Regions from separate parts of the Isoptericola sp. NPDC019571 genome, predicted to be linked through region 1. Evidence: riboswitches for the same ligand, from Rfam matches in the RefSeq annotation. Region 1 holds a riboswitch; each other region holds the start of a gene.

What was found. Region 1 has a riboswitch for thiamine pyrophosphate ahead of ACH443_RS13320 (thiamine ABC transporter substrate-binding protein). Riboswitches for the same ligand answer to the same signal wherever they lie in the genome.
Region 2: linked by a shared signal. The riboswitch ahead of ACH443_RS11730 (bifunctional hydroxymethylpyrimidine kinase/phosphomethylpyrimidine kinase) and the one ahead of ACH443_RS13320 (thiamine ABC transporter substrate-binding protein) in region 1 are both predicted to bind thiamine pyrophosphate.
Region 3: linked by a shared signal. The riboswitch ahead of thiO (glycine oxidase ThiO) and the one ahead of ACH443_RS13320 (thiamine ABC transporter substrate-binding protein) in region 1 are both predicted to bind thiamine pyrophosphate.

The regions. Positions count from the first base shown of each region.
Region 1 covers NZ_JBIRXZ010000006.1:281,694-291,649, reverse strand. The annotation lists gene ACH443_RS13335 (sulfite exporter TauE/SafE family protein) at 1-682, shown strand, start outside; gene ACH443_RS13330 (PAS domain-containing protein) at 833-1,612, shown strand; gene ACH443_RS13325 (DUF4235 domain-containing protein) at 1,644-1,910, opposite strand; TPP riboswitch at 2,070-2,174, shown strand; gene ACH443_RS13320 (thiamine ABC transporter substrate-binding protein) at 2,246-3,319, shown strand; gene ACH443_RS13315 (ABC transporter permease) at 3,295-5,097, shown strand; gene ACH443_RS13310 (ABC transporter ATP-binding protein) at 5,097-5,894, shown strand; gene ACH443_RS13305 (response regulator) at 5,907-6,608, opposite strand; gene ACH443_RS13300 (sensor histidine kinase) at 6,605-7,846, opposite strand; gene ACH443_RS13295 (DUF6069 family protein) at 8,011-8,481, shown strand; gene ACH443_RS13290 (PrsW family intramembrane metalloprotease) at 8,444-9,583, opposite strand; gene ACH443_RS13285 (dihydrofolate reductase family protein) at 9,681-9,956, shown strand, end outside.
Region 2 covers NZ_JBIRXZ010000005.1:316,077-326,032, reverse strand. The annotation lists gene ACH443_RS11750 (hypothetical protein) at 1-1,233, opposite strand, end outside; gene ACH443_RS11745 (copper resistance protein CopC) at 1,412-2,059, opposite strand; gene ACH443_RS11740 (YcnI family protein) at 2,056-2,865, opposite strand; gene ACH443_RS11735 (hypothetical protein) at 2,955-3,608, opposite strand; TPP riboswitch at 3,743-3,873, shown strand; gene ACH443_RS11730 (bifunctional hydroxymethylpyrimidine kinase/phosphomethylpyrimidine kinase) at 3,864-5,564, shown strand; gene ACH443_RS11725 (ABC transporter ATP-binding protein) at 5,996-7,816, shown strand; gene ACH443_RS11720 (ABC transporter ATP-binding protein) at 7,813-9,678, shown strand; gene ACH443_RS11715 (pectinesterase family protein) at 9,934-9,956, opposite strand, start outside.
Region 3 covers NZ_JBIRXZ010000008.1:94,002-103,957, reverse strand. The annotation lists gene ACH443_RS14855 (thiazole synthase) at 1-798, opposite strand, end outside; gene thiS (sulfur carrier protein ThiS) at 832-1,077, opposite strand; gene thiO (glycine oxidase ThiO) at 1,074-2,327, opposite strand; TPP riboswitch at 2,317-2,419, opposite strand; gene thiE (thiamine phosphate synthase) at 2,451-3,134, shown strand; gene ACH443_RS14835 (hypothetical protein) at 3,277-3,945, shown strand; gene ACH443_RS14830 (OmpA family protein) at 3,942-4,655, shown strand; gene guaA (glutamine-hydrolyzing GMP synthase) at 4,706-6,313, shown strand; gene ACH443_RS14820 (hypothetical protein) at 6,464-7,024, opposite strand; gene ACH443_RS14815 (glycosyltransferase family 4 protein) at 7,150-8,322, opposite strand; gene ACH443_RS14810 (hypothetical protein) at 8,457-9,158, shown strand; gene ACH443_RS14805 (hypothetical protein) at 9,220-9,837, opposite strand; gene ACH443_RS14800 (PspC domain-containing protein) at 9,837-9,956, opposite strand, start outside.

The sequences.
Region 1 (9,956 bases):
CGGCGCGTTCGCAGGCGCGACCTTCCTCTCGTGGCTGTCGACCGAGATCGCCAAGCCGCTGATGTCGATCCTGCTGCTGGGGCTGGGCCTGTACGTGCTGCTGCGCTTCACGCTCCGCGGGCTGCGCACGGACCGCCTCGGGCAGCCGCTCCGGAAGCGGTTCCTCACCCCGCTCGGCCTGGTCGCCGGGTTCATGGACGCCACGGGCGGCGGCGGCTGGGGGCCGGTGGGCACGCCCGCCATCCTCGCGAGCGGCCGCATGGAGCCCCGCAAGGTGATCGGCTCGATCGACACCAGCGAGTTCTTCGTGGCCGTCGCCGCGAGCCTCGGCTTCCTCTTCGGCCTCGGGACCGCAGGCATCAACCCGACCTGGGCCCTGGCGCTGCTCATCGGCGGCCTGATCGCGGCGCCGATCGCGGCGTGGCTCGTCCGCCTGGTGCCGCCGCGCGTCCTCGGCTCCGCCGTCGGCGGGATCATCGTGCTCACCAACGTCCGCACCCTGCTGAGCCTCGACGAGTTCCCGGTGAGCGACGGCGTGCGGGGTCTCGTCCTCGGGCTCATCGCGGTCGGCTGGGCCGCCGCCGTCGCCTACTCGTTCCGCGAGCACCGCAAGGCGGTCGCGGCGGAGCGGGCCGAGGCGGCCGGCGAGCACCCCGAGGCCGCGGCGACGACGGTCGCCTGACGCCTGCCCCGGCACGGCCGAGGCCACCGACAACACCGCCACCGCACGTCACCCGCCGTGCGGTGGCGGTGTCGCGCCGTCCCGGTACGGTGGTGAAGCCAGGAGAACTGCGCGCCTGACCCAGCTGCACGGCACTGGGGGTGAGCCTCGATGTCCAGCACGACCAACGACACACCGCGCCGCGAGCTCGTCGCCCTCGCGGAGCTGCTGGGTGCGGGGAGCCAGCTGCTCGTCGGCCGGTACCGCGTCGACGTCGCCACGGGGGAGTGGTGGTGGTCGGACGAGGTCTTCCGGATCTTCGGTCGCGAGCCGGGCAAGATCGCGCCGGGACCGGAGGTGCTGCGCGCCCACCTGCATCCCGACGACCGCGAGCGGCTCTCCCGGACGGCGGTGGTCGCGCTCGGCACCGGGCGGCCGTTCTCGGGGGCGCACCGCGTCGTGGACGACCACGGGCGCACCCATACCGTCGTCGTGACCGGACAGGGAAGGCACGGGGCCGACGGCGCGTCGTCGCAGATCGTCGGCTACGTCATCGACGCGAGCCCGGTCGTGCGGGACGCGCTGGAGCGCGAGGCGCACCGGGCCGTGTCCCGAGCGTTCGTCGCGGCCGCGGCCGCCGAGCAGGCCAAGGGAGCCATCATGGCGGTGTGCGGCGTGGACGAGTCGGTCGCCACCGAGGTGCTCGCGGACGCCGGCGCGCAGGTCGGGATCTCCGCCCAGTCGGCGGGCGAACAGGTGATGAAAGGGCTCGCGCGGCCCGTCGGGGACCGCGACGCCGCGCTCACGGCGGCGGAGGTGGTGCGGTCCGCCCCGCCGGCCCAGGACGCGGCGGACCGGCTCAGCCAGGCGCTCGCCACCGTGCGGCCGGTGGACCGGCCGCACGGGCACGACGCGCAGCTCGCCCGCCGGCGTCCGCGCGCGAGCCACTGACCCGCAGGGCGGGCCCGTCAGGAGCGGGGGATCAGCGGCCGGGGACGAACCGGGCCGCCGCGCGCACGGCGCCCTTGCGGGCGAGGCGCTTCGCGAGCACCGCGACCCCGCCCGAGACCGCCGCGAAGGTGACGGCCTGGATGATCGAGATCTCGTCGTCGTCCACGTTGGTGGGCGCCACGCTGCCCGTCGTCTTCTCCCAGACCACCCCGATCAGCTTCTGCGCGACCCATCCGGCGGCGATCGTCAGCACCACCGTGCCGACCTTCACGCCCAGCGGCTGCTCGGTGTCCGTCACGTGCTCTCCCTCGGTAGGTCCCGGCGCGGCCGCGGCACGACCGCGCGTCGTCTCGCGTGCGTCCGCGGCCGCCGGACGGCGTCACGGCACGTCAGGCACGTCACACCCCGAGGCCGAGGACTGCACCACGGTAGCGCGGCGTCGGCGGGTAGGCTCGTGGTGATACGACAGGGGAGCGCCCACCGGCGCTGAGAGTGCGGACCGCCGCAGACCCTCGAACCTGACCCGGTTAGCACCGGTGGAGGAAGTCGGGAATCTCGTTCCCTGCGGACGGCCGCACCACGACGGTGCCGGGTGCCCGCAGGACCCCCTTCTCGCACCTTGAGGAGGACAGCATGAAGCTCACGACCACGGCCCGGACCACGGCCGCCACCGCGGGCGTCGTCGCCCTGCTGCCGCTGCTGGCGGCGTGCGGCGGGACGCCCACGGACGACGCGAGCGGCGCGGCGTCGAGCACGGTCACGCTCGTCACCCACGACTCGTTCGCCGTCTCCGACGACGTCCTGGCCGCGTTCGAGAAGGAGTCCGGTCTCACCGTCGAGCAGGTGGCCCCGGGCGACGCGGGCACGCTGGTGAACCAGCTCGTGCTCACCAAGGACGCGCCGCTGGGCGACGTCGTCTTCGGCGTGGACAACACGTACGCGTCGCGGGCCGTCGACGCCGGGGTCTTCGAGGAGTACCAGCCGGCCGACCTCGCCCCGGAGGTCGCGGCCTACGCGCCCGACGACCTGGCGGGCACGCTGACGCCGGTCGACGTGGGCGACGTGTGCATGAACCTTGACGACGGCTGGTTCGAGAAGCACGGCGTCACGCCCCCGACGACGCTCGAGGACCTCGCGAAGCCGGAGTACGCGGACCTCACCGTCGTGACCAATCCGGCGACGTCGTCCCCCGGCCTCGCGTTCCTGCTCGCGACGATCGGCGCGTTCGGCGCGGACGGCTGGGAGGCCTACTGGGCCGACCTGCGCGACAACGGCCTCAAGGTGGCCGAGAGCTGGGAGGACGCGTACTACGTGGACTTCTCCGGCGCCGGCGAGGGCGGGCAGCGCCCGATCGCGCTGTCGTACGCGACGTCGCCCGCGTTCACCGTGAGCGACGACGGGAAGACCTCCGCCACGAGCGCGATGCTCGACACCTGCTTCCGGCAGGTCGAGTACGCGGGCGTGCTGGCGGGCGCCGAGAACCCCGAGGGCGCCGAGAAGCTCGTGGACTTCCTGACGAGCGCCGAGTTCCAGGCCGACGTGCCCGGCCAGATGTACATGTACCCCGCGGACCCGGGCGTGGAGCTGCCCGCCGACTGGCAGCAGTTCGCGCCCCTGGCCGACGAGCCGTTCGAGGTGGCGCCCGCCGACGTCGCCGCGCACCGCGACGAGTGGATCGAGCAGTGGACGGCGACGGTCGTCGGCTGACGCGCCCCGTGCCCCGCGTCCCGCGCGCCACCGCCCGCCCGGCAGCCCGGGCGGCGCGGTGGCGCGCCGCCCGGCGGGGTGCAGACCGATGGGGCGCGTGGCTCGGCTGGGGCGCGGCCGTCGCGCTCCCGCTGGGCTTCCTCGCGGTCTTCTTCGCGTGGCCGGTGGTGTCGCTCGTCCTGCAGGGGTTCTTCACCGAGACCGCGGCGGGGCGGGAGCTCGACCTGTCCGGCTTCGCAGAGGTGCTGTCCCAGGAGCGCACGTGGCGGATCGTCGGGCAGACGCTCGCCCAGGCGATCACGGGCACGGCGCTGTCGGTGCTGCTCGGCCTGCCCGGCGCGTACGTGCTGTACCGGTGCCGGTTCCCGGGGCGCACCCTCGTGCGCGGCCTGGTGACCGTGCCGTTCGTGCTGCCGAGCGTCGTCGTCGGCGTCGCGTTCCGCGCGCTCTTCGCCCCCGGCGGGCCGCTCGGCTGGGCGCACCTGGAGGAGAGCTTCGCGGGCATCGTGCTCGCCCTGGTCTTCTTCAACTACGCGGTCGTGGTGCGCACCGTCGGCGGCATGTGGGAGCGGCTCGACCCGCGCGCCGAGCAGGCCGCCCGCGCGCTCGGCGCCACGCCGTGGCGCGCGTTCCGCACCGTGACGCTGCCCGCGCTCGGCCCGGCGATCGCGTCGGCCGCCGCGGTCGTCTTCCTGTTCTGCGCGACGGCGTTCGGCGTCGTCCTCGTCCTCGGCGGCCTGCGCTACGGCACGATCGAGACGGAGATCTGGACGCGCACCACCCAGTTCCTCGACCTGCGCTCGGCGGCGGTGCTGTCGGTGCTGCAGCTCGTCGTGGTGGCCGGCGCGCTGCTGGTCAGCTCCCGCGCCCGGGCGCGCCGGGAGCGGGCCCTGCACCTCACGAGCGACAGCGTGTCCGCGCACCGGCTGCGGCTGCGCACCGGTGCCGACGGCACGGACGTCGTGCCGGCGCTCGTCACCCTCGTCGTGGTCGCCGGGCTGCTCGTGCTGCCCATGGCGGGGCTCGTCACGCGGTCGCTGCGGGCTCCCGACGGCTCCTGGGGCCTCGACAACTACGTGGCCCTCGGCACCACCGGCGGGCGCAACGCCCTGACCGTCACGGTCTGGGAGGCACTGGGCAACTCGCTGCGCACCGCGGCGTGGGCCGCGCTGATCGCCGTCGTCGTGGGCGGCCTCGTGGCGCTCGTCGTGTCGCGTCGCCCGCGGCGGGCGGGTCTGCGGAGCGCCGTCGGGGTGCTCGACGCCGCGTTCATGCTGCCCCTGGGCGTCTCCGCCGTGACGGTGGGCTTCGGCTTCCTCATCACGCTGGACAAGCCGTTCGGGCTCGACGTCGACCTGCGCACCTCCGGCGCGCTCGTCCCGATCGCGCAGGCCGTCGTCGCCATCCCGCTCGTCGTGCGCACGATGCTGCCGGTGCTGCGCGCCATCGACCCGCGGCTGCGCGAGGCGGCCGCCACGCTGGGCGCGGCGCCGGGGCGGGTGCTGCGGACCGTCGACGGCCCGCTGGGCGCGCGGTCGCTGGGGCTGGCGATCGGGTTCGCGTTCGCGGTCTCGCTCGGAGAGTTCGGTGCGACGTCGTTCCTCGCCCGCCCCGACACGGCCACGCTGCCTGTGGTGATCTACCGGCTGATCGGGCGGCCCGGGGCCGAGAACTACGGGATGGCGCTCGCGGCGTCCGTGGTGCTGGCCGTGCTCACCGCGACCGTCATGATGGTGGCCGAGCGCCTGCGCGGCGACCGGCCGGGAGGGGAGTTCTGATGGAGCAGGGCCAGACGACGGGGCTCGTCGTGCGCGACGCCGTCGTGCGGTACGGCGCCACGCGCCGCCGACCGGGGGCGGTCGCGGTGGACGGCGTCTCGCTCGACGTCGCGGCAGGCGAGATCGTCGCGCTGCTCGGGCCGAGCGGCTGCGGCAAGTCGTCGCTGCTGCGCGCCGTCGCCGGGCTGGAGCCGCTCGCGGGCGGCACCGTGGCGTTCGACGGCGCGGACCTCGCGGGCGTGCCCGTGCACCGCCGGAACTTCGGCCTGCTCTTCCAGGACGGCCAGCTCTTCCCGCACCGGGACGTCGGCCGTAACGTGGCCTACGGGCTCGAGACCCTGGGCGTGCCGCGTGCCGAGCGGGCCGCGCGGGTCGCCGAGCTGCTCGCCGACGTCGGGCTCGCGGGCTACGAACGCCGGTCCGTCGCGACGCTGTCGGGCGGGGAGAAGCAGCGCGTGGCGCTCGCCCGGGCCCTCGCGCCCCGCCCGCGGCTGCTGCTGCTCGACGAGCCGCTGTCCGCCCTCGACCGCCGCCTGCGCGAGCGGCTCGCCGTCGACGTCCGCGACACCCTCCAGGCCACCGGCACCACCGCCGTCTTCGTCACGCACGACCACGACGAGGCCTTCACCGTCGCCGACCGCGTCGCCGTCATGGACGCCGGGCAGCTGCTCCAGGTGGACGCCCCCGACGTGCTGCTGCGCGCGCCCGCGAGTCCGCGCGTCGCGGAGTTCCTGGGGCTGTCCGCGGACGGCGACGTGCCGGTGCCCGGCCGCCCCGAGGAGCCCGTGCGGGGCTGACAGGGCCTGCGCTCATGCCTCGCCGGCGTCGTGCACGAGCAGGGCGACCTGCGTGCGGTTCTCCAGCCCGAGCTTCTCGAGCACGCTCGACACGTGCGCCTTCACGGTCGGCACGCTGAGGTAGAGCCGGGCCGCGATGTCGGCGTTCGACGCGCCAAGGCCGAGCTCGACGGCGACGTCCCGCTCGCGGGCGGTGAGCGCGTCCAGGGCGGCGCGGGCGCGGTCGCGCGACCCGTCCGAGCCGGCGACGGCGGCCATCAGCCGCCGCGCGACGTCGGGCGCCAGCACCGGCTCGCCCGCGGCGGCCGCGTGGACGGCGGCGGCGATGCGGGCGGGCGGCATGTCCTTGAGCAGGTAGCCCGCGGCCCCGGCGCGCAGCGCCCCGCCCACCTCCTCGGCGGTGTCGAACGTGGTGAGCACGACGACGGCCGGCGGCGACGGGCGGGCGCGCACCCGCCGGGTGGCCGCGATGCCGTCCACGCCCGGCATGCGCAGGTCCATGAGCACGACGTCGGCCGGGTGCGCGTCCAGGACGCCGGGCACCTCCGCACCGTCGGCCGCCTCCGCCACGACCCGCATCCCGTGCGCGCCGTCGAGCATGAGGCGCAGGCCCGCGCGCACCAGCGCGTCGTCGTCCACCAGGACGATCCGCACGGGGGTCTCGTCCACGGGGCCGGTGGCGGGGAGCGGGCCGGGCCCGGGCGTCGTCGTCACGCGTCCCACGGTAGCCACGCCTCCACCGTGAAGCCGCGCGACGCGTCGGGGCCCGAGCTCGGCCCGGTGGCCAGCGTGCCGCCCAGCAGCGTGGCGCGCTCGCGCAGCCCGACCAGCCCCGTGCCCGTGCCCACCCCGTCCGGGGCGACGGCGCCCGGTGCCGCGCCGTCGTCCACCACCCGCACCCGGACCTCGCCCGGAGCGGTCGCGACGGTCACCCGCACGGCCGCGCCCGGCGCGTGCCGGCGCGCGTTGGTCAGCGACTCCTGCACGACCCGGAACACGGCCGTCGCGACCGTGGCCGGCGGGACGTCGTCGCCCGTGCGTTCGTACGTCACGTCGGTCCCGGCGGCGCGGGAGTCGTCGACGAGCCGGCGCACGTCGTCGAGGCCGGGTACGGGGCCGAGGTCGTCCGGGCCGGCGCGGAGCAGGCGGATGACCTGCCGCAGGTCCTCGAGCGCGTCGCTCACGCCCGCGCGGACCCGCCCCGCGGCGGCGGCGAGCGCGGCCGGGTCGGCGTCCGGGCGGTACTCCATCGCGCCCGCGGTGGCAGCCAGGAGCGAGAGGCGGTGCGCGAGGGTGTCGTGCATCTCGCGGGCGATCCGGGTGCGCTCGGCCGTGCGCGCCTCCGCGACCCGCCGCTCCTGCTCGGCCTCCGCGCGGCGCGCCCGGTCGCGCAGGGACCACAGCACGAGGGACCGCTCGCGCCCGTACGCGCCCCAGCCGAAGAGCGCGGCGTGGACCGCGACGTCGCACAGGAGCCACCAGCCCAGCGGCAGGCCCACCGGACGCCACAGCGCCTGGACCGCGTGCCCCAGGATCCCCGCCCCCGCGACCCACGCGGCGGTGCGGACCGGGTACCAGCGCGCCACCTGCAGCGTGCCCACGGTCGCCGCGGGAGTCGCCGCCCCCGACACGGCGGCCAGGGCGGCGAGCGCGAGCGCGGCGGGCACGCTGCGGCGCGTCAACAGGAACGGGACGAGGGCGAGGGACGCGAGCGCGACGGCGACGTCGACGACGGCGGGCACCTGCGGCGTCGTGCCGACGACGGAGGTGTCCGGTGCGGCGGTCACGACGGCCGCAGTCGCGGCGGCGGTGAGGACGGCGACGAGCCCCCAGGCGGTCGCGACGACGCCGCGCGGCACGGGCGGGGGTCCCTGGGCGGGCGGCGGGCCCGGGACGCCGGCCGGCCGGGGGCCGACGACGGCGGGCTGCGGGGTGGTGCCGGTGGACGTCATGACCGGGACGCTACGGCGGGCGGTCGCACCGCGACACCGTCGAAAGTCGGGGGTGGTCCCGACCGGCGACCAGGCGACGACCGACCGCGGCAGGGCGCGCGGCAGGCACGCCGCGCGGGAACGTCGTCGTGCCGGCAGGGTGCCGGCGCCGAGGAGGGGACGACATGGACACCACGACGAACAGGACCGGCGGGACGCAGGGCCGCACGCCGCGAGGACCGGCGGGGCGCACGTGGCGCGACCGGGCGTGGTGGAACCGTCCGCGGACGGTCGTGGTGGGTGCCGTGCTCACGGGGGCGGTGGTCTTCCTGGTCGGCACGCTGGCCGGCGTGGACCCCCAGGTCCGGGCCGGGTCGGGCACCCTCGAGGTCACGATCTCCCTGGTGATCGCCACGAGCCTCACGGCGGCACTGGGTGGCTGGGGCGTCCGCGCCCTCCTGCTGCGCCGCCCGGAAGGCGGCCGCACGGCGTGGCTGGTGCTGAGCGGCGCCGTCCTGCTGGTGTCCCTGCTGGGCCCGCTGGGTGCCGAGAACGCCGGCGCGACGGTGCTGCTCCTGCTGGAGCACCTCGCCGTCGGCGGCGTGATCATGGTGGGCCTCAGCGGGGCGGAGCCTCGGGGCGCCAGAGCGGCGTGACGACGTCCCGTGCCGCGAGCATGAGCGCGAGCAGGGGGCCGCGCTGCCGCTCGAACGCGGCCCGGTCCACCAGCCCGCGGTCGAGGCGGCGGTGCAGCATCGCCAGCTCGGTCGCCGCCTGCTGGTAGTCCCGCATCGCGCGGGCCGGGCCGGGGCCGCCCGCGGCACGCACCTGGGCCCGGGCCCGGCGGCGGCGCTTCAGCGACGTGAGCATCACGACGTCCGGCAGGGCGACGACGCCCAGCGGACCGTACTGCGGCAGGTGCTGCCCGATGAGCGCCACGATGCGCGCGCGGTCGTGACGCACGACGACGAGCAGCCCGACGACGACCCCCAGGCCCAGCAGGTACACCGCGACGACGGCCTCGACGCCGAGCGACGCGGCGCCGTTCCACAGCGCGTGGTACGTCATCGCGCCGAGCAGGCCGAGGAGCACGGGCCACACCCGGGCCCAGCCGCGCGGGGCGAGCGCGGCCGTCGCGATCCCCAGGCCGGTGAGGGACGTGCACAGCGGGTGGATCAGCGGCGACAGGAGGCCGCGGGCCACGAACGTCGCGGCCAGCCCCTCCGGGCCGGCGACCGTGTAGTAGTGGATGTTCTCGATCGTGGCGAAGCCGAGGCCCACCATCGAGCCGTAGATGATGCCGTCGGTCGGGCCGTTGAGCTCGTGCCGGCGGAACCAGAGCATGCCGACGAGGACCAGCGCCTTGAGGGTCTCCTCGACGACGGGCGCGGTGAGCACCGCCGTCGCGACGAAGCCCTCCTCCTGGCCGAGCAGCGGCGTCCACAGCAGGGTGAGCCCGGCGGTGTTGATCCCCATCGCGACCAGCACGGACACGCCCGCGCCCCACAGGAACGCGAGCACCAGGGCGTCCGGCGGCTCCGGCTCGAGGCGGTCGAGGGCGAGCACGCCCGCCAGCAGCAGCGGGAGGGGCAGGACGGCGAGGAACAGGCCCTCGAGGAACGTCGGGCCCTCCGCGGACGTCACCACCAGCGCGGCGAGCAGGCACGCCGACGACACGGCGATCGCGACGATGACGCCCACCGACGGGCGGCGCGTGGGGCGCCCGTCGAGGATCGCGCGAGGGTCCAGGGCCGGCATGGGCCCTGATCCTAGGTGCGACGGGGCTGCGGCACCGCGATGATCTCCCCAGCGGACCAGGTCGACCCCGCCGTCCGCCCGTCCCGGAGGAGCCCTCATGGCCACGGTCGTGTCCACCCTGTTCATCTCGCTCGACGGCGTCGCGGAGATCGACCCCGCCTGGCACTTCCCCTACTTCGACGACCACATGGCCCGCGCCGTCGACGACGACTACCGCGACACCGACGTCCTGCTGATCGGCCGCGTCACCTACGACAGCTTCGCCGGCGCGTGGCCCGGTCGGGAGGAGGCGGGCGAGGAGGACGCGGCGTTCGCCCGGCGGCTGGGGGACATGCGCAAGGTGGTCGTGACCCGCTCGACGCACGACCTCGGC
Region 2 (9,956 bases), on a different contig from region 1:
CGCGGCCTCCGCGGCGAGCGCCGCGCCCCGGCGGGCGGCGGCCACCCCGCGCTCGGGGTCCTCCGCGGCGCGGGCCTGCGCCACCTCGCGCTCGGCCTCGGCCAGGCGCGTGCGGGCGTCGGGGCCCACGGGGGCGCGGTAGTCGTCGACGACGGACCGCGCCGCCGCGAGCTGGCGCTCGGCGTCGTCGAGCGCGGGCCCGAGCCGCGACGCCGCCCGGCGCGCGCGCTCGTCGCGCTCCGCCCGCTCGGCCACGGCGTCGTCGAGGGCGGTGTTGGCCTCCCGGACGCGGGTGAGGGAGCCCACCGGGTCGCCCGGGTCGCCCGGGGCGGGCAGCGCCGAGAGGGCGTCCTCGAGCGCGGTGACGGCGCCGTCGATGCGCCCCGCCCGCTGGGCCGCCGGGAGCGCGCGCGCCTGGGCGAGCTCGGCACGGGACTCCGCGACGATCGCGCCGAGCGCCGCCTCCGCGCGCAGCGCCTCGGCCTCGTAGTCGTCGACGGCGCGCAGCAGCCCCTCGGCGCGGCGCACGGCCTCCTCCGCCGCGCGGGCCGCGGCACCGGCCTCCGCGACCTGCTGGGTCGTGAGGCGCTTGCGGGCCGCCGCCGTGCTGCGACCCGCGAACTCGAGCAGGCGCTCCGCCTGCTCGGGGTTGTCCGCGACGGGCAGCAGGGCCCGCTCGGCGTACTGCTCGCGCAGCCGCTCGAGGTCGGCGCGTGCCGCGGGCACGGCCTCGCGCACCCGGGCCAGCTCGGCGTCGACCCGGTCGACGGCGTCGGGGGTCGAGCGGACCGTCTGCCGCAGGGCGGCGAGCCCGCGGTCGAGCTCGTCCAAGGACGCGTCGGCCGACCGGCACAGGTCGACGATCCGCGCCGACCACTCCCGGCGCTGCTGGTCGGTGTCCGGGACGTGGTCGTGCAGGAGCTGGTTGTGGTGGAACGCCTCGGAGAGGCGCTCGCGTGCCCGCCGCAGCGTGGGCGCGAGCTCGCGCGTCTCCCGGTCGCCGAGCTCCGCCTGGGCGAAGGCGAGCTCGTCCTCCGCGAGGCGGGCCCGCTCGTCCGCGCGCACCAGGGCGGAGCCCGCCTCCAGGCCGAGGCGCTGCAGCTCCGCCTCGAGGTCCTGTGCCCGCCCGCGCGCCGCCCTGCGGCGTCGTGCCGCCCAGAAGACCACCGCCGTGACCAGCACGACCACCACGACCAGGCCCGTCACGATCCCGACGATCTGCCCCGCATCCATGCTCGGCATCGTAGGCGGCTCCGGCGGGGTCCGGGGACGACCGACGACGACCCGACGACGACCCGACGACGACCCGACGACGACGCGGACGCCCGGGAGCATCACGACGGCGACCCGTCAGGGCCAGGGCGCGGCGGTCATTCCGGCCCTGGCCCTGACAGGTCGCGGGTGCGGCGCGTCAGCCGCGACGTCGGGCGAGCCGCAGCGCCACCAGCACCGCCGCGCCGGCGAGCACGACGACGCCGCCCGCGATGCCGAGCACCACGACCAGCTCGGAGGCGTCGCCGCCCCCGGCGTCCGCGGCGGCCGACGCGCCCTCCGCGGCACCGTCGGACGCCTCGTCCGCGCCCCCGGCCGGGGCGCACGGCGTCACGTCCGCCGCGGGGGCCGCCTCGGTCCCGGCGGGCGGCTCGTAGGTGAACGAGTACTCGCCGCTGGTGGGGTGCCCGTCGGCCGACACGATCCGCCAGTCGACCGTGTACTCGCCGCCCTCGCCCAGCGCGACGGGGACGGACACGGTGCGGTCCTGCGTCGTGGGGCACCCCGTCGCGTGGTCCGTGCCGTCGGCGTCCGTCACGGTGATCACCGTGCTGGAGCCCTCGGCGGACAGGTCGAGCACCACGTCGTCGAACGTCACGTCGACGGACTCCGGCGGCTCGGTCACGGTCGTCCCCGAGGCGGGCGAGGTCCCGACGACGACGTTGTGGGCGCTCGCGGGCCCCGCCGCGCCGACGACGCCGGCCGCGCCGAGGCCCAGGGCGAGCGCGAAGGACCCGGCCGCGGCGAGGGCGCGTCGCGCGGCGGGGCGGCCGTCCGGCGCGCTCATCGCTGCTCCGTGCCGTCCGTGCCGTCCGTGCCGTCCGTGTCGGTGGCCCGTGCGCGCGTCCGGGCGAGGGCGGTCACGCCGGTGACGGCGCCGACCAGCCCGAGCCCGAGGCCCGCGGCGCCGAGCGCGAGCGGGAGGGTGCCGGAGCCGCCGTCCTCGGCCGCCGCGTCGGTGTGCGCGTCCGTGGCGGCGTCGCCGGCACCGGCCGCCGACGCCGCGCCGTGGCCGCCGTCCTCGGCGGCCGGGACGACCTGCAGGACAGGGGCCGGGAGCTCGGGCTCGGCGTCGCCGGACGCCTCCTGGTCCCAGGCGACGACCTCGCCGTCGGAGTAGGTCTGGGTGGCGGGGAGGACGATCTCCGCCACGCCGTCCGGGACCGCGCCGGCCGACACGGTGAACCGGAGGAACTCGCCCGGCGCGATGCCGGCGTCGGCGTCGTCGGCGGTCCACTCGATGCTCGCCGGCGCCTCGGTGACGGTGGTGCCGTGCACCTCGACGGGCTCGGGCAGGGGCGCCTGGGTGACCTTCGCGGTCCAGCCCGGCACGGGCTCGACGGACACGCTGGTGAAGGGGGTGTCGGTGGGCAGGTCGACCTGCACCGCGGTGGTCGACGCCTCGGCGGACTCGTTCGGGACCTTGAAGGTGAGGGTGGCGTACGACCCGGCCTCGGCCGCGTCGGGGGTCACGGTCACGTGCGCGGACGCGGCGGTCGCGCCGAGCACGAGGGCGGGGAGGGCGAGCGCGGCCGCGCCGACGAGGCGGCGCGGGCGGAGGGCACGGGTGATGACAGGGGTGGTCCTGGACATGGGTTCTTCTGCTCCTGGCTGTCAGGTGTGTCAGGCGGTCGTGGGACGGCGAGGGACCCGCCCCCGTCCGACGACGGACCAGGGCAGGGTCAGGCGGCGCGCGCGAGGGCGCCCGGGAGCAGAGGGGGTCCTCGTGGGGGCGTGCGCCGGCGGACGCGGGCCGGGTGGGGGCGCCAGGTGCGCCCGACGACCACGGCGGGCTCGCGGACCACCGGCAGCGCCGGCGGCTCCTGCACGAGGAGCGCGACGTGCCGCAGGTGCCCGACGACGGTGAGGGCCGCCCGGTCGCCCGCCGCGAGCAGCAGGGCGGTGAGCAGCACCGCGGCGGCGTGCGCGGCGAGCATCCAGGACGTCGTCCCGGCGTCGCCCGCGTGATGCAGCAGCCCGCCGCCCGTCGCTGGCGCGAGGGAGCCCGGGCCCATGGCGTGGAGCGCGTGCCCGTCCAGGGTGGTGCCCGGGGTCGGGAGCGGTGCCGAGGGAGCGCCCGTGCCCGCCGCGCCGAGCACGGACAACGTCGTGTGCTGGACGAGCTGCAGCGCGACCATCGCCGGCAGGAGGCGCCGGAGGGTCAGCCTGCGGCGCGCGGTCCACACCGCGAGCGGCGCCGTGAGCGCCGCGACGACGAGCCAGGCGAGGGGTGCCCCGGGGAGCGCGCCGCCGGCCAGCAGGTGGGCGGCGGCCGCGATGCTGAGCGTCGTGCCGGCGACGAGGAGCTCGCGCACACGACGGACGACCACGGGCACCCCCGCACCCTACCGCGGCGTCGGCCGGGACCTGCAGTCTCGCCCCGGGCGGCCGCCCGGACGACGGCGGAGCCAGGAACGACGCACCCGCGCGGGACGCCGGACCCGCCGGTGCCGACCTGGGCTACGGTGGGCGCCACGACACGGGGTGCGTCCCGACCGGTCATCGCCGCGACTTCGTCACGGCCGGCCGGCGGGCGCTGAGAACACACCCGTCGAACCTGATCTAGCTCGTACTAGCGAAGGGATGTCGACATGAGTGCGCGCGCACCTGAAGACAGCTCCGCCGGCCGCGCCGGCAGCACCACCCCTGCTCACGCCGCCCCCGCTCCCGTCTCGTCGCCGACGAGGGCGCTCCGGACGGGCAGCAGGCCCCGCGTCCTGGCGGTCGCCGGGTCCGACCCGTCCGGGGGCGCGGGCGTCCAGGCCGACCTCAAGTCGATCGCGGCCGCGGGCGGCTACGGGATGGCCGCCGTCACGGCCCTGACCGTGCAGAACACCCGTGGCGTGCGCGACGTGCACGTGCCGCCCCCCGCGTTCCTCGCCGCGCAGCTCGACGCCGTCACCGACGACGTGACCGTCGACGCCGTGAAGATCGGGATGCTCGCCTCGGCCCCGGTGGCCCGGGCGGTGGCCGCGTGGCTCGACGCGCTGTCGCACGCCACGTCCGACCGGTCGGGCACGACCGCGCGCCCCGCCGTCGTCCTGGACCCGGTCATGGTGGCGACCAGCGGGGACCGGCTGCTCGACCCGGCGGCCGAGGACGCCGTGCGGGACCTGCTCGGCCGGGTGGACGTCGTGACGCCGAACCTGCCCGAGCTCGCGGTCCTCGCGCAGGAGCCCCCCGCCGCGGACTGGCCCGCCGCCCTCGAGCAGGCGCGACGGCTGGCCGCCCGGCACGGGGTCCTGGTGGTGGCGAAGGGCGGCCACCTGCTCGCGCGTCCGGACGCGAGGGAGGAGGGCGCCCCGGACGCCCTCGTCGGCCCGCAGGGCGTGCTCGTGGAGCTCCCCGGCCCGCGCCTGACCAGCACCTCCACCCACGGCACCGGCTGCTCGCTGTCCAGCGGGCTGGCCGCCCGGTACGCGCGCACGGGCGACTGGGCGGAGGCGCTGCGCGGCACGAAGGCCTGGCTGACCGCGGCGATCCGGGCGGGGGAGGCCCTGCGCGTCGGCGGCGGGAACGGCCCCGTCGACCACCTGGTGGGGCTGCGCGCGGGCGGCGCGGAACCCCAGGCGCCGTCCCGTGCGGCCGGTGCGGGCGCGGAGGACGTCGTCGCCCGGTGGTGGGACGACGCCGCGGACGTGCGTGCCGCGATCGACGACCTGGCGTTCGTCCGGTCGCTGGGCGACGGGACCCTCGACCCCGACCACTTCCGCACCTATCTGGAGCAGGACGCGCTCTACCTGCGCGACTACGCGCGCTGCCTCGCGCGGGCGAGCGAGCTCGCGCCCACGCGGGCCGAGCAGGCGTTCTGGGCCGGTGGCGCGCACGGCGCCCTGGTGACGGAGCTCGACCTCCACACGCGCTGGCTGGGCGGGGAGCCGCAGGACGTGCCCGCCAGCGCCACGACGGCCGCCTACCTCGACCACCTGCGCGCGGCCGGCGACGACTACGCGACCCTCGTGGCCGCCGTCCTGCCCTGCTACTGGATCTACCAGGACGTGGGGGAGCGGCTGGCCGCCCGCAACCACGCGGGCCACCCGTACGCTGAGTGGCTGGGCACCTACGCGGACGACGCGTTCGCGGGCGCGACGCGGGAGGCCGTCGCGATCCTGCGCCGCGCCGCCGCGGCGTCCGACGCGTCCACCCGGGACCGGATGGCGGCGGCGTTCCGCGCGGCGTGCGAGCACGAGCTGGCGTTCTTCGACCAGACGGGCCTCCCCGGCACAGCGGGCACGGAAGGCGCGGCCGAGGACGTCGACGGGCGCCCCGCCGACCGCGTCGCGGTGGGCTGACCGCAGCCTCGCCGGCCCCGTCGTGGGGCCGGTCGCGGGCCCCGCCGTCCTGCCGGACGGCGGGATCACGCGGCGGTAAGCGGTGACCCGGTTCTGGGACCCACCGCGTGATCGGGGCAAGCGTGTCGGAGGCGAGTGACAGAATGGATGTGATGCCCGACACGAAGCGCACTTCGCGCAGCCGCAGCCGAGGCGCACGCCGCGCCGATCCCTCCGAAAGTCCCAGGAGGAGCCCCGCCTCCTCCGCTCCCCGCCGTCCCGCCGCGCCCGGCACGCCGCCGGGTCGCGCCGAGGGCCCGCCCGGCCGGCCGGGCGCCGCCCCCGCGGCCGCCGTCGCCCCCGTGGCGGCCGTCGCCCCCGCGGGCTCCGAGCTCTCCACGTTCGCGTCCGTGCGCCGGCTCTACCCGTACGTCCGGCCCGCGTTGCCGCGCATGGTCGGCGGCCTCTTCTCGGCGCTCGGCGCGAGCCTCGCCGCGCTGGCGATCCCCCGCGTGCTGCAGGCCCTCGTCGAGGGCCCCCTCGCGGAGGGCGCCGCCGCCCACGACCTCGGCGCCCTCGTGGTGCCGGTGCTCCTCGTGCTCGTGCTGGGGATCGCGGAGGCCGGGTTCGTCCTGCTGCGCCGCAACCTCGTGATGTACCCCGGCACGCGGGTCGAGGCAGAGCTGCGGATGGCGCTGTTCCGCCACCTGCAGGACCTGCCTGTCGCGTTCCACGACCGGTGGCCCGGCGGGCAGCTGCTGAGCCGGATCATGGGCGACCTCGGCCTGCTGCGCCGCTGGCTGGTCTTCGGCGTCCTGCAGCTCGTCGTCAGCATCGTGACGATCGTGGTCGGCGTGGGCATCCTGCTGGCCACCGCCGGCTGGCTCGGCCTCGTGTACCTCGCGGGCGCGATCCCGGTGACGGTCATCGCGTTCCGCTTCTCGCGGCGGTACCGCGTCATCGCACGCCTGTCGCAGGACCAGTCGGGCGACCTCGCCACCACGGTCGAGGAGTCCGTGCACGGCATCCGCGTGCTCAAGGCGTTCGGCCGCGGGCGCGACGCCCTCGACTCGTTCACCGACCAGGCGGAGGAGCTGCGTCGCACGGAGATCCGCAAGGCGGGCAACCAGGCCACCGTCACCACGTCGCTGCAGCTCATCCCCGAGGTCACGCTGGCCGTCTGCCTCGTGCTCGGCACGGTGCTCGCCGCCCAGGGGCAGATCACCGTCGGCGGCCTCGTCGCCTTCTTCCTGACGACGGCCGTGATCAACGGCCCCGTGGTCGACCTCGGGATGACCCTGTCGATGACGCTCAACGCGCGCACCGCCGTCGACCGCTTCTTCGAGGTGATGGAGACCCCGAACCCGCTGGCCGACCCGGCCGACCCCGCCGAGCCCGGCCCGGCGCGAGGCCACGTCGAGCTCCGCGACGTCACGTTCCGCTACGAGGACGCGGCGCGCCCGGTCCTCGCGCACGTCGACCTCGAGCTCCCCGTCGGCACGACGACGGCGCTCGTCGGCCTCACCGGCTCGGGCAAGTCCACCCTCGCGATGGTGGTGCCGCGCATCTTCGACGTCACCGGCGGCGAGGTGCTGCTCGACGGCGTGGACGTGCGGCGCCTGCGACGGCACGACGTGCGCCGCGCCGTCGCGGTCGCGTTCGAGGACCCCACGCTGTTCTCCGCGTCGGTGCGGGACAACGTGCTGCTCGGCGTCCCGGAGGCCGGCCCCGACGCCGTGCCGGAGGAGGAGCGCGAGCGGCGCCTGCACGAGGCGCTCGAGGTGGCGCAGGCGGGCTTCGTCGCCGACCTGCCGCAGGGCGTCGAGACCCGCATCGGGGAGGAAGGGCTGTCCCTGTCCGGCGGGCAGCGGCAGCGGCTGGCGCTCGCCCGGGCCATCGCGGCACACCCCGCCGTGCTCGTGCTCGACGACCCGCTGTCCGCGCTCGACGTCGCCACCGAAGAGGCCGTCACCACGCGCCTGCGCGACGTCCTCGACGGCACGACCAGCCTCGTCATCGCGCACCGGCCGTCCACCGTGGCGCTCGCGGACCGGGTCGCCGTGCTGCAGGACGGCCGGATCACGGCCGTGGGCACCCACCGCGACCTGCTCGCCACCGACGCCCACTACCGGCACGTCATCTCCAGCCTGGAGCAGGACTGGGAGGAGTGCGCCGAGCACTCAGGCCGGGAAGAGCCCGGCCGCGCCCAGGCCGAGCAGGAACACCCCGAGCAGGCCCGGACCGGGCACGACGAGAAGGAGGTCCAGCGGTGAGCCGCCCCAGCACGCCGGAATCGCCCCGGCCCGCGACGTCCGGGCCGGACGAGCGCCGTCGCCCCACCGACGCGAGCGCGGACGATGCCACCCGGCTCGACGCCGAGGCGTCCCGCGACGTCAGGTCCCGGTCGCTGCGCCTGCTGGGCGCGCTGCTGAGGCCGCGCCGCGGGGCCCTCGCCGTCGCGGGCCTCCTGGTCGTGGTGTCGACGCTCGGCCAGGTGGCGGGCCCGTGGCTCGTGTCCCTCGCCATCGACTCCGCGGTGCCCGACCTCATGGACGGCGACGTGGGCACCCTCGTGCTGGTCGGCTCCGTCTACCTGGTCGCCGCCGTCGTCGGCGGCCTGTGCGCCGGGGCCTACGTCCGCCAGGCCGCGCGCATCGCCCAGGGGGTGCTGCTCGACCTGCGCCGTCGGGTCTTCCGGCACACGCAGCTGCTGAGCCTGGAGTTCCACGAGTCGTACACGTCCGGCCGCATCATCAGCCGCCAGACGTCCGACCTCGAGGCGCTGCGCGAGCTGCTCGACGGCGGGCTCACCGGCGTCGTCTCCTCGCTCATGCTCATGGTCTTCACCGGGCTGAGCCTGTTCCTGCTCGACTGGCGCTCGGGCCTCGTGCTCGCGGTGGCCCTCGTGCCGGCCTGGCTGCTCACCCGGTGGTTCCAGAAGCGCTCGCAGGTGTTCTACCGCGAGCAGCGCACCACGTCCGCGCGGCTCATCGTGAAGTTCGTCGAGACGATGACGGGGATGCGCGCCGTGCAGGCGTTCCGCCGGGAGTCGACCACGGAGGCGGAGTACGGCCGGCTGAGCGAGCAGTACCGCGACGCCAACCTCAACACCATGGGGCTCAACGGCCGCTACCAGCCGGGCCTCGTGCTCATCGGGAACGTCGCGGTCGCGATCGCGCTCGCGATCGGCGGCTGGCGGGTCTACTCCGGGGGGCTGGACGTCGGCGTGCTGGTGGCGGCCCTGCTGTACGTGAAGCGGTTCTTCCAGCCGATCCAGCAGCTCGGGAACTTCTACAACTCCTTCCAGTCCGCCACGGCAGCGCTGGAGAAGGTCTCGGGCCTGCTGGCCGAGGAGCCGACGGTCGTCGAGCCGCGCCGCCCCGTGGCGCTGCCGCACGCGCGCGGCGCCCTGCGGCTGGACCACGTCACGTTCCGCTACGGCGACGGCCCGGTCGTGCTGCCCGACCTCGACCTCACGCTCCCGGCGGGGCAGACGGTCGCGCTGGTCGGCACGACGGGCGCGGGCAAGTCCACGCTCGCCAAGCTCGTGACCCGGTTCTACGACGCGAGCGAGGGCCGCGTGCTGCTCGACGGCGTCGACGTGCGCGACCTGTCGACGACGGACCTGCGGCGCGCCGTGGTCATGGTCACCCAGGAGGCCTACCTGTTCAGCGGGTCCGTGCGCGAGAACATCGCGCTCGGGCGGCCCGGCGCCCCCCAGGCGGACATCGAGGCCGCCGCACGGGCGGTCGGGGCGCACGAGTTCATCATGGACATGCCCGACGGGTACGACACCGACGTCAACAAGCGCGGCGGCCGCGTCTCGGCGGGGCAGCGGCAGCTGCTCTCCTTCGCGCGGGCGTTCCTCGCCGACCCGGCGGTGCTGGTGCTCGACGAGGCGACGTCGTCCCTCGACATCCCGGGCGAGCGGCTCGTGCAGCACGGCCTGCAGACCCTGCTGGCCGACCGGACGGCGATCATCATCGCGCACCGGCTGTCGACCGTCGCGATCGCCGACCGCGTGCTCGTCATGGAGCACGGCCGGGTGATCGAGGACGGCATGCCCGACGAGCTGGCGGCGGGGGACGGGCACTATGCGGCCCTCAACGCGGCGTGGCAGGACTCGCTGGTGTAGTCCTGCGACGTGGTTGCTGTCCGTGGCTGGGGGACGGGCCGGCCGAGAGGTTCTTCGCGGGGACGCGTTCACGGGCGCCAGGGCGCCCTCCACTTCGGGAGGGATACGTCCCCGCGAAGAACCTCTCGGCCGACCCGTCCGCCGTCGGCTCACGGCCGTGAGGGACGCCCGTTCGGCCGAGGTAGTACGGATTCCCGCGAGGTGGTACTCATCGCGGCGAGGTAGTCCAGCCTGCGGCGAGGTAGTACGGAGGCTTCAGCGGGCGTGACACGGCGACC
Region 3 (9,956 bases), on a different contig from region 1:
CGCGCCCTCGCGGCGCGGGATGCGGCCGGCCCCGGCGGCGAGGCGGCCGGACTCGACGGCGAGGCGCATGGCGTGCGCCATGCGGACCGGGTCGGCGGCGCGCGTGACGGCGGTCGCGAGCAGCACGCCGTCGCAGCCGAGCTCCATCGCGAGGGCGGCGTCGGACGCCGTGCCCACCCCGGCGTCGAGGACGACGGGCACGCGTGCGGCACTCGCGATCGCCTCGATGTTGCGCGGGTTGAGCACGCCCAGCCCGGTGCCGATGGGGGCGCCGAGCGGCATGACGGCGGCGCACCCGACGTCCTCCAGCCGGCGCGCGAGGATCGGGTCGTCGTTCGTGTACGGCAGGACGACGAACCCGTCGCGCACGAGCCGGTCGGCCGCCTCGACGAGGCCGATCGGGTCGGGCAGCAGGGTGACGTCGTCGGCGACGACCTCGAGCTTGACCCAGTCGGTGCCGCACGCCTCGCGCGCGAGCTGGGCGGTGAGCACGGCCTCGGTGACCGAGAAGCAGCCCGCCGTGTTGGGCAGGGCGCGGATGCCGAGCCGCTCCAGCAGCCCCCAGATGCCGCCGTCCTCGGCGCCCGCGCCGCCCGGGCGCACCGCGACGCGGCGCATCGCCACCGTGGTGAGCCCGGTGCCCGACGCGACCAGCGCGTCCTCGAGCGTCATGAGGTTCGACGCGCCGCCCGTGCCCATGACGAGGCGCGAGCCGATCTCCGTGCCGGCGACCACCAGGGGGTCGACGAGCGGGTGCGCGAGCGGGCGGGACGTGGCCGCGGCGTGCGTGCTGGTCATGCTTCCTCCGTGCTTCGTGGTCAGGCTTCGTGGTCAGCCGCCCTGGACGGCGGTGACGATCTCGACCCGGTCGCCGGGAGCGATCCGGGTGCCGGCCCACAGGCCGCGGGGGACGACGGCGTCGTTCACGGCGACGGCGATGCCCTGCACGGAGCCGTCGGCGACGAACGCGGGCACGAGGGCCGCGACGACGGCCTCGACGCCGTCGCCGTGCGGCCCGTCGAGCGGGTAGGCCTCGCCGTTCACGACGGCGGTGCGGGTGGCGGGGGCGGCGGTCATCGGGCGGCTCCTTCGGGGAGACGGGCGGCGGGCGCGAAGCGGCGCGGGTCGGCGGCGGACAGCGCCGGGTCGGGGGGAGGCGCTCCGGTCAGCACGGCCACGACCGCGTCGGCGGTGAGCGGGGCGAGCAGCACCCCGTTGCGCCCGTGCCCGACGGCGGCGAGCAGGCCGGGCACCGCGGTCGCGCCGACGAGCGGCAGGTTGTCGGGGGTGGCCGGGCGGGCGCGCGGCGTGACGTCGACCAGCGCGGCCTCGTCGATGCCGGGCACGAGCGCGCGGGCGTCACGCAGCAGCGCGAACACGCCGCCCGCCTCGGCGCGGCGGTCGTCGGGGCGCTCCTCGCTGGTGGCGCCGACGACGATCTCCCGGTGGCTCGGCCCGGTGCCGGGCCCCGCGCCGGTACCGGGACCCCGCGGCACGACGTACACCGGCCGCCCCTGCACGGTGCCCCGCACCACGTGCTCGAGCGCGAGGCCCGGGCCGGCGTCCAGGCGCAGCGTGGCGCCCTTCACCGGCCGCACCGGGACACGCACGTCGGGCACGCCGTCGAGCAGCGACGCCGTCGCGACCGCGCCGGTCGCGACGACGACCGCGCCCGCGGCGTGGCGCGCGCCCGCGTCGTCGTGCACCGCGACGACGCGGCCCGCGCCGTCGCGCTCGAGCCGCGCCGCCGCGCGGCGCACGAGGGCGCCGCCGAGAGCCTGGACGAGCGCCGCGTGCGCCCCTCGCGGGTCCACGGCGAGGTCGCCCTCGACGACGGCCGCCCCGGCGAGCCGCGGCCCGAGGTACGGCTCGCGCCGCCGCGCGTCGGCCACGGAGACCTCGGCGGAGGCGAGGCCCCACTCCCGGTGCAGCGCCAGGACCCGGCGCAGCAGGGCGAGGTCGTCGGCGTCGTACGCGACGGCGAGCGACCCGGCGCGCAGCAGGGGGACGTCGCGCCCGGTCGCCGCGGCCAGGCGGACGGCGAAGTCGGGCCAGAGCGCGGCCGAGGCGACGTTGAGGCGGGCGAGCTCCCGCTCGCCGAAGTCGGACTCGCTGACAGCCGCGAGCATCCCCGCCGCGGCGCGGGTGGCGCCCTCGCCGGGCGACGGGTCGAGCACGGTGACGAACAGACCGCTCGCTGCGGCGCGCCAGGCCACGGAGAGGCCGACGATCCCGCCGCCCACGACGACCATGTCGGACAGGGTGTCGGACAGGGTGCCGGACAGGGTGCCGGACAGGGCGTCGGACGGACTGCTGGGCGTGGGCATGTGCGCTCCCTTCGCTGGCATGACCCAGATCAGGTTCGACGGTCGGCTCCTACGCCCTCTCAGCCCCGAGCGGGGCTCCCGTGCGCGGCCACTGTAACCCGGGCCGTGGTTACCCTGACCGGCGTGACCACGACCGCGCCCGACCACGGTGCCGCCCCGGAGACCGCTCCCGACGCGCCCCGCGCCCGCCTCGCCGACGCCCGCCTGTACCTGTGCACCGACGCCCGCGAGGAGCGCGGCGACCTGGAGGACTTCCTCCACGCAGCGCTCGCGGGCGGCGTCGACGTCGTGCAGCTGCGGGACAAGACGCTCGACGTCGCGCGCGAGCTCGAGCTGCAGGAGGTGGTCGCCCGCGTCGCCGCGGAGCACGGCGCGCTCTGGGCGGTGAACGACCGGGCCGACGTCGCGCAGCTCACCGGGACGCCCGTGGTGCACATGGGGCAGCGCGACCTGCCGGTGCCCGCCGTGCGGTCGCTGCTGGGGCCGGCGCCGGTGCTCGGCCGGTCCACGCACTCCGCGGACCAGGCCGCCGCGGCGGAGGCCGACCCGGACGTCGACTACTTCTGCGTCGGCCCGCTGTGGGCCACGCCCACCAAGCCCGGCCGCGCGGCCGTCGGGCTCGACCTGCTGCGCGAGGTGGCGGCGACCCGCCCGACGACGCCGTGGTTCGCCATCGGCGGCGTCGACGGCGAGCGCCTGGACGCCGTGCTCGACACCGGAGCGTCGCGCGTCGTCGTCGTGCGGGCGATCACGCAGGCGCCCGACCCCGAGCGCGCCGCCCGCGAGCTGCGCGAGCGGCTGGGCTGACCCGCCGGCCCATCCGGGCACGCCCCGGGATGGGGAGTGCTCCCCCTCGCGGGTGATACCCGGCGGGGGTGGCGTGTGCCACAGTGAGCTCGCCCCGCCTCGCGCCGGGGCGAGTCGCGCCCCCCGAGCCCTGGAGAAGTCGATGTCCCCTCGTGCCCGCACGTCCGCCCTGCTGCTCGCCGGCGCCCTGCTCGTCCTGTCCGGGTGCACCGGCGGGGGCGCCGAGGAGGAGGGCGGGACGTCTGGAACGGCCGCATCGGCCACCCCGGAGGCCGAGGCGGCCGCGGATCCTGGCACGGCGTCCGTCGCCGACCAGGTGATGGCGGAGCAGAAGATCGCGACGCCGCACGGCTCGGACGCGGCCCTCGGCGGCGAGGTGACCGTGTCGCTGCGGGCGGTCGAGGTGGCCGGCGGCACGACGACGGTGCGCTGGGCGCTGCGCTGGGACGACGACGCGTCGCCCGCCGACGCGGGGGCGAGCTGGTACGACATGAGCGTGGAACCCAGCACGACCATGACGGACCGGGCGGGTCTCAAGGCGTACCGGCCGTTCTGCACCGAGGGTGCCTGGCAGGAGGACACCGACGACTCGACGAAGGCGGCGGTCGCGCAGATCAAGTGCCGTGAGTCCATGCTCGTGTCCCCTCTCGAGAAGCACGCCTTCAAGTTCCCCAACCACGGCACCATCGAGGTGTCCGCCGTGCTGCCCGCGCCGGAGGGGGAGCCCGCGACGGTGGACGTCCTGCCCGCCGAGGGGCTGCCGCTGTTCACGGACGTGACGGTCACCTACGTCGACGGCGCCGCGAAGTGACGGCTCGACGGCAGCGGGGGACGGTGGTCGCGGCGCTCGCCGCGCTGCTCGCCGCGCTGCTCGCCGCGCTGCTCGCCGCGCTGCTCGCCCCGGGTGCTGCCGGCCCGGCCGTGGCGGGGACCGAGCCGAGCGCGTCGCCGAGCCCGTCGTCGGGCGCCGCTCCGACGGCCGACCCGGAGCTGATGCAGGAGGCGCGGGCAGCGCTCGCGGAGCAGGACGCGACCGTCGAGGCCGCGGAGACCACCGACGCGATGCGCACGGACGCCACGGTCGACCTGCGCGCGGGCGACTCGACGTTCGCCTTGGACGCCGCGGACTCCACCATCACTCTGGAGCAGAGGCAGGAGAAGAAGGACGACACGGTCGTCACGCTCACGTCCGACCTGCTGTTCGACTTCGGCAGGGCGACGCTGACGCCGGAGGCGGCGAAGGCGGTCGCGAGGCTGGCGGCGGACATCCCGCAGGACGCGACGGTGCGCGTGGACGGGTACACCGACTCGATCGGCACGGACGCGAAGAACCTCACGCTCTCCCGGCAGCGCGCGAACGCGGTCGCCGACGTGCTCGCGGCGGAGCGGCCGGACCTCACGCTGAAGGTGGAGGGCCACGGCGAGGCGGACCCGGTCGCGGACAACGAGGTGGACGGCCAGGACAACCCCGCGGGGCGGGCGCTCAACCGCCGCGTCGAGGTGACCTACCCCACCGCGTGACCCGTGGGACGGGCCCGGGAGCGGTACCGTCCGGCGGCTACGATGGCTCGGTGACGTCTCCCGCCACCGACACCCCCACCACCGCCGACCTGGCGCCCACGCCGCGACCGGTCCTCGTCGTCGACTTCGGCGCCCAGTACGCGCAGCTCATCGCGCGCCGGGTGCGCGAGGCCCGCGTCTACTCCGAGATCGTGCCGCACACGTTCACCACCGAGCAGATGCTCGCCAAGAACCCGGCGGCCATCATCCTGTCGGGCGGCCCGTCGTCGGTGTACGCCACCGGCGCGCCGTTCGTGGACCCGGCGCTGTTCGAGGCCGGCGTGCCGGTGCTCGGCATCTGCTACGGCTTCCAGGCGATGGCGCAGGCGCTGGGCGGCACCGTCGCGCAGACGGGGCAGCGGGAGTACGGCGGCACCGAGGTCGAGGTGTGCGAGGCCGGCGTGCTGCTGGCGGGCACCCCCGACCACCAGACCACCTGGATGAGCCACGGCGACTCCGTGCACGCGGCGCCCGAGGGCTTCACGGTGCTCGCGACGTCGTCAGGCTCGCCCGTCGCGGCGATCGAGGACACCGGCCGCCGCCTGTACGGCGTGCAGTGGCACCCCGAGGTCAAGCACTCCGCGCACGGTCAGGCCGTGCTGGAGAAGTTCCTCTACGAGGGCGCGGGGCTCGCGCCCGACTGGACGGCCGGCAACGTCATCGCCGACCAGGTCGCCGCGATCCGCGCGCAGGTCGGCGACGCGCGCGTCATCTGCGCCCTGTCCGGCGGCGTGGACTCCGCCGTCGCCGCCGCGCTGGTGCAGCGCGCCGTCGGCGACCAGCTCACCTGCGTGCACGTGGACCACGGCCTGCTGCGCGAGGGCGAGGTCGAGCAGATCGAGCGCGACTTCGTCGCGTCCACGGGCGTGAAGCTGATCATCCGCGACGAGAAGGAGCGGTTCCTCACCGCCCTCGCGGGCGTGAGCGACCCCGAGACGAAGCGCAAGATCATCGGCCGCGAGTTCATCCGCGTCTTCGAGGACGCCCAGCGCGACATCGTCGCCGAGGCGGGCGCCCACGGCGAGGAGGTCAAGTTCCTCGTGCAGGGCACGCTCTACCCGGACGTCGTCGAGTCCGGTGGGGGCGAGGGCGCGGCCAACATCAAGAGCCACCACAACGTGGGCGGCCTGCCCGACGACCTGCAGTTCGAGCTGGTCGAGCCGCTGCGCACCCTGTTCAAGGACGAGGTCCGCGCGGTCGGCCGCGAGCTCGGGGTGCCGGAGGAGATCGTCTCCCGCCAGCCCTTCCCGGGTCCGGGCCTCGGCATCCGCATCGTCGGCGAGGTGACGGCGGAGCGCCTCGAGACGCTGCGCCAGGCGGACGCCATCGCGCGCGCCGAGCTCACCAAGGCCGGCCTGGACGACGAGATCTGGCAGTGCCCCGTCGTGCTGCTGGCCGACGTCCGCTCCGTCGGCGTGCAGGGCGACGGCCGCACCTACGGCCACCCGATCGTGCTGCGCCCCGTGTCCTCCGAGGACGCCATGACGGCCGACTGGACGCGCCTGCCCTACGACGTGCTGTCCGTCATCTCCACCCGCATCACCAACGAGGTGAGCGAGGTCAACCGCGTGGTGCTCGACGTGACGAGCAAGCCGCCGGGCACGATCGAGTGGGAGTGAGTGTGGTCGAGCGTCGGCGGGGGCGGGACGTCGTGTCGTTCGAATGATTCGCTCGTTCCTCGCTCGGCTCTCACGACACGACGTCCCGCCCCCACCGACACGGGTGGGCGGCGGCGGAAGTGCCCGCCGCCGTTCCCGTTGGTGGATGTGTCAGGAGATGCGGAACGAGTTCGCCCGGTCGTTGAAGCTGCCGAGGTAGCTGTCCTTGTCGATGAACCCGGTGTACGCCCCCGTCTTGTTGTTGCCGTTGTAGAGGCGCACGTCGCAGCCGTTGTAGGTCTTGACGGAGCTGATCCGGTTGGACAGCGCGGTGCCGAGGTTGGCGCCGCCCTCGTTGTCCCCGGTGCCCGACGTGCAGCCGACCTTGTACTTCGGGTTGAACACGACGACCTGGAAGCCGCCGTAGTCCTTGTTCTGGTACAACCGTGCGACGACCAGCCCGGTCCCCGGCTTCGCGTTCTTGCAGCCGAAGGTCCCGTCGAGGACGGCGCAGTAGTAGGTGGTGCTGGCAGCCGTGGCCGAGATCTTCAGGTCCTCGACCATGACCGGTGCGTCGCTGTCCACGCGCTGCACCTGGACCGGCGCCAGGTCGTCCGCGGGCGCGGCCGTCGCGGTCGGACCCGCGACCCCCAGCGCGGTGATCGCGGCGAGCCCGCCGACGACGGCGGCGAGCCGGGCGCGGACGTTGCGTCGTTGCGTCGTGATGGTCATCTTCGCTCCTCACGTCTGCCGGCGATCCCCTCGTCGCCGGTCACGGTGTGGGGGGAGCGCGGAGCGGGCGATCTTGATACGCCCGAGCAACGACGTGCCCGTGACCTGCGGTGACGCCGCCTCGGTCAGCGGACGAGCGATGCGGCGCGCTCGTACGCGCGGTCGACGTCGGCGAGCACGCGCGGCCACGACGTCGCGAGCTCGGCGGAGCGGTTGTGGGCGATGATCGCGTCGAGCAGGGCGGGGTCGTCGGCGAGGCGGACGAGGGCGCCGGCCATCGCCGCGTCGTCGTCCACGAGGAGGGCGTCGCGCCCGTCGACCAGGCGCTCCGCGACCCCCGACTGCGACCGGCTGACGACGGCGAGTCCGGCGGCCTGGGCCTCGAGCGCCGCGATGCCGAACGCGTCCTGCACCGCGGGGGCGACGAAGACGTCGGCGCGCACGTAGAGGCGCTTGAGCTCGGTCGGGGTGAGGCGGCCGACGAGCCGCACCGTGTCGGCCAGCCCGTGCTCGCGCACCCAGCGGCGGGCGTCGGCGAGCTGCGGGCCGTCGCCGCCGATGGTCGCGACCAGGCGCCCGGGGGCCTTCTCCATCGCGGCGGCGATCGCCTCCAGCATCGGCAGCACCCGCTTGCGCGGCGCGAACCGGGTGGCGGACACGACGTGCACCTCGCGCCCTTCCGCCCGCTCGCCCCGCTCGACGCGCGGCAGCCGCCAGGCGTCGACGTCGATGCCGTTGCCCAGCACCGACACGCGACCCGCCGCCGCGTCGGGCGCGAGTCGTCGCCCGACGACACGGCGCAGGGGAGCGGCGGTCAGCTCGCTCACCGCGGACCACTGGACCGGCCACGACGACCACCGGGTCACGCGGTCGAGCGCGCCGAACGCGCGATCCCAGCCGCCCCACACGCTGTGCACGGTGAGCAGCGCCGGCAGCCCGAGCCGGGTCACCGGGCGGAGCGCCAGCTCGACCGTCGGGGCGAGCACGCCCATGTGCAGGTGCACGGCGTCCGGGCGCCGCCCGTCCCCCTCGAGCTCGCGCAGCCGCGCCAGCACGTGCGCCGTCGAGCGCGGGTGGACGGGGAAGCCCCCCGGCACGCGGGCGGCGACGCGGTGCACGACGACGCCGTCGCCGTCGGTCGACGTCGTCAGGCCGTGGTCGCCGGGGGCGGCCGGCGTCGTGGTGATGACCTCGACGTCGTGCCCGGCCTCCGCCTGCCGGCGCGCGAGCCGGGCCACCTGGGTCTCGATGCCGCCGAGCAGCGGCAGGTAGGAGTCGGAGACGTGGACGATGCGCACCGGCTCATCCTGCCATCGGCAGCGGCGCGGCCACCTGCGGCTTCGCCGAGCCGAGGGCGTGCGTTGGCGCTACCGTGCGAGGAGCGGGACCTCTGGCGCACGCGCCACGGCACACACCTGAGGAGAGGTGCGACATGTCGAGCACTGTCACCGTTCATCCGACCAAGGGCGTCCGCGGGATCGGGATGATCACCGTCATCGCGGGCATCGTCATGATCGTGCTCGGCGTGGGCGTCTGGGTGGTCGTCTCCCAGACCCTCTCCGCCGAGGAGATCACCGTCTCCGAGGACGCCAACATGTTCGCGGGCCAGCACGTCGCCGGACCGTTCACCGCGTACGCGCAGGCGGAGGTGATCGACAAGCACGCCACCGAGATGGCCGACGGGAAGACCTATGCCCAGCTCGACCAGGACGACCCCGTCCGCGACAGCGTGATGGACGCGTCGTTCCTGCGCGCGTCGCTGTTCACGTCGGTGGTGGCGTTCGGCGTCTGCGCCCTCGTCATCGGCCTGGGCATCGTGTTCATCCTGCTCGGGAGCGCGCTACGCAAGCTCGCCGGCGGGCCGCAGGTGGTGATCGACTCGCCCTCGCTCACGTCCGAGGGCGGGCTGTCGCACGCCGCGCACCGCGCCGACCCGGTCGAGCCCGACCGGCCGTCGGCCCCGACGACGCCCGCCGCGCCGCCCGAGCGGCCGAGCACGCGCACGGCTCCCGAGGCGCCCTCCGCCGGGACGTCGACGCCTCCCTCGACGCCGCCGTCTGCGTCCCCCTCGACGCCGCCGGAGAACCCTCCGGCCGCGCCGCCGGCGGGGGGCAGCGGCTCGCCGTCGGCCTGAGGCCCGACCCGCACGACGACGCGGCGGTGACCCGATGGTCACCGCCGCGTCGTCGTGCGCGTCAGCGGGCGGTCGTCGCGCGGCGTCGGCGGCGCACCGCGCTCACCACGGAGCCGATCACCAGCAGGGCGCCCGCCGCGGCGAGCAGCACGATCGCGGCCAGCTCGACGTCGATGTGCGCGCCCGCGGCGTTGGCCACCAGGCCCACGCCGAAGGCGACGACGAGGAAGCCCCACACGATCGTGCTCGCCCGCGGGCCGGTGCTGGCCGGCGGCTCGTCCACGGGGACGGGCGCCACCGGGGGCGCGGGCGCCGCCTCCGCCGGCTCGGACGAGGCCCACCCCGACGAGGCCGGCTCGAGCGTCGGCTCGGGCGCGGCGGCGCCGTAGCCGGGGGCGGGCGTCTCCGGCGCGGTCGCCGCCGGCTGGGTGGGCCCGTGCTCGGTGACGGCGGGTTCCGCGGGCCGCTCCGGCTGGTCGAAGATCGACAGCGGGTCGTCCGGCCCCGCCACCGGGAACGCGCGGGTGTCGCCCGAGGCGGGGTAGGCCTGGGTCTCGTCGGCCGCGCGCAGCGCCCGGGTGTCGTCGGCCGCAGGCAGGGCCTGCGTCTCGTCCGCGGCCGGCAGGGCCTGGGTCTCGTCCGGCTCGGGGCCGGGCGTGGTGGACTTGTCGTCGCTCATCAGGACTCCTCGATGGTCAGGTTGCCGGCGCGCACGCCGACGTCGAGCAGCAGGCGGGCGCCATCGGCCTGGCGAGCCTCCTCGTTGGTGAACCGCACGGGACCGTTGGTGTAGGTGTT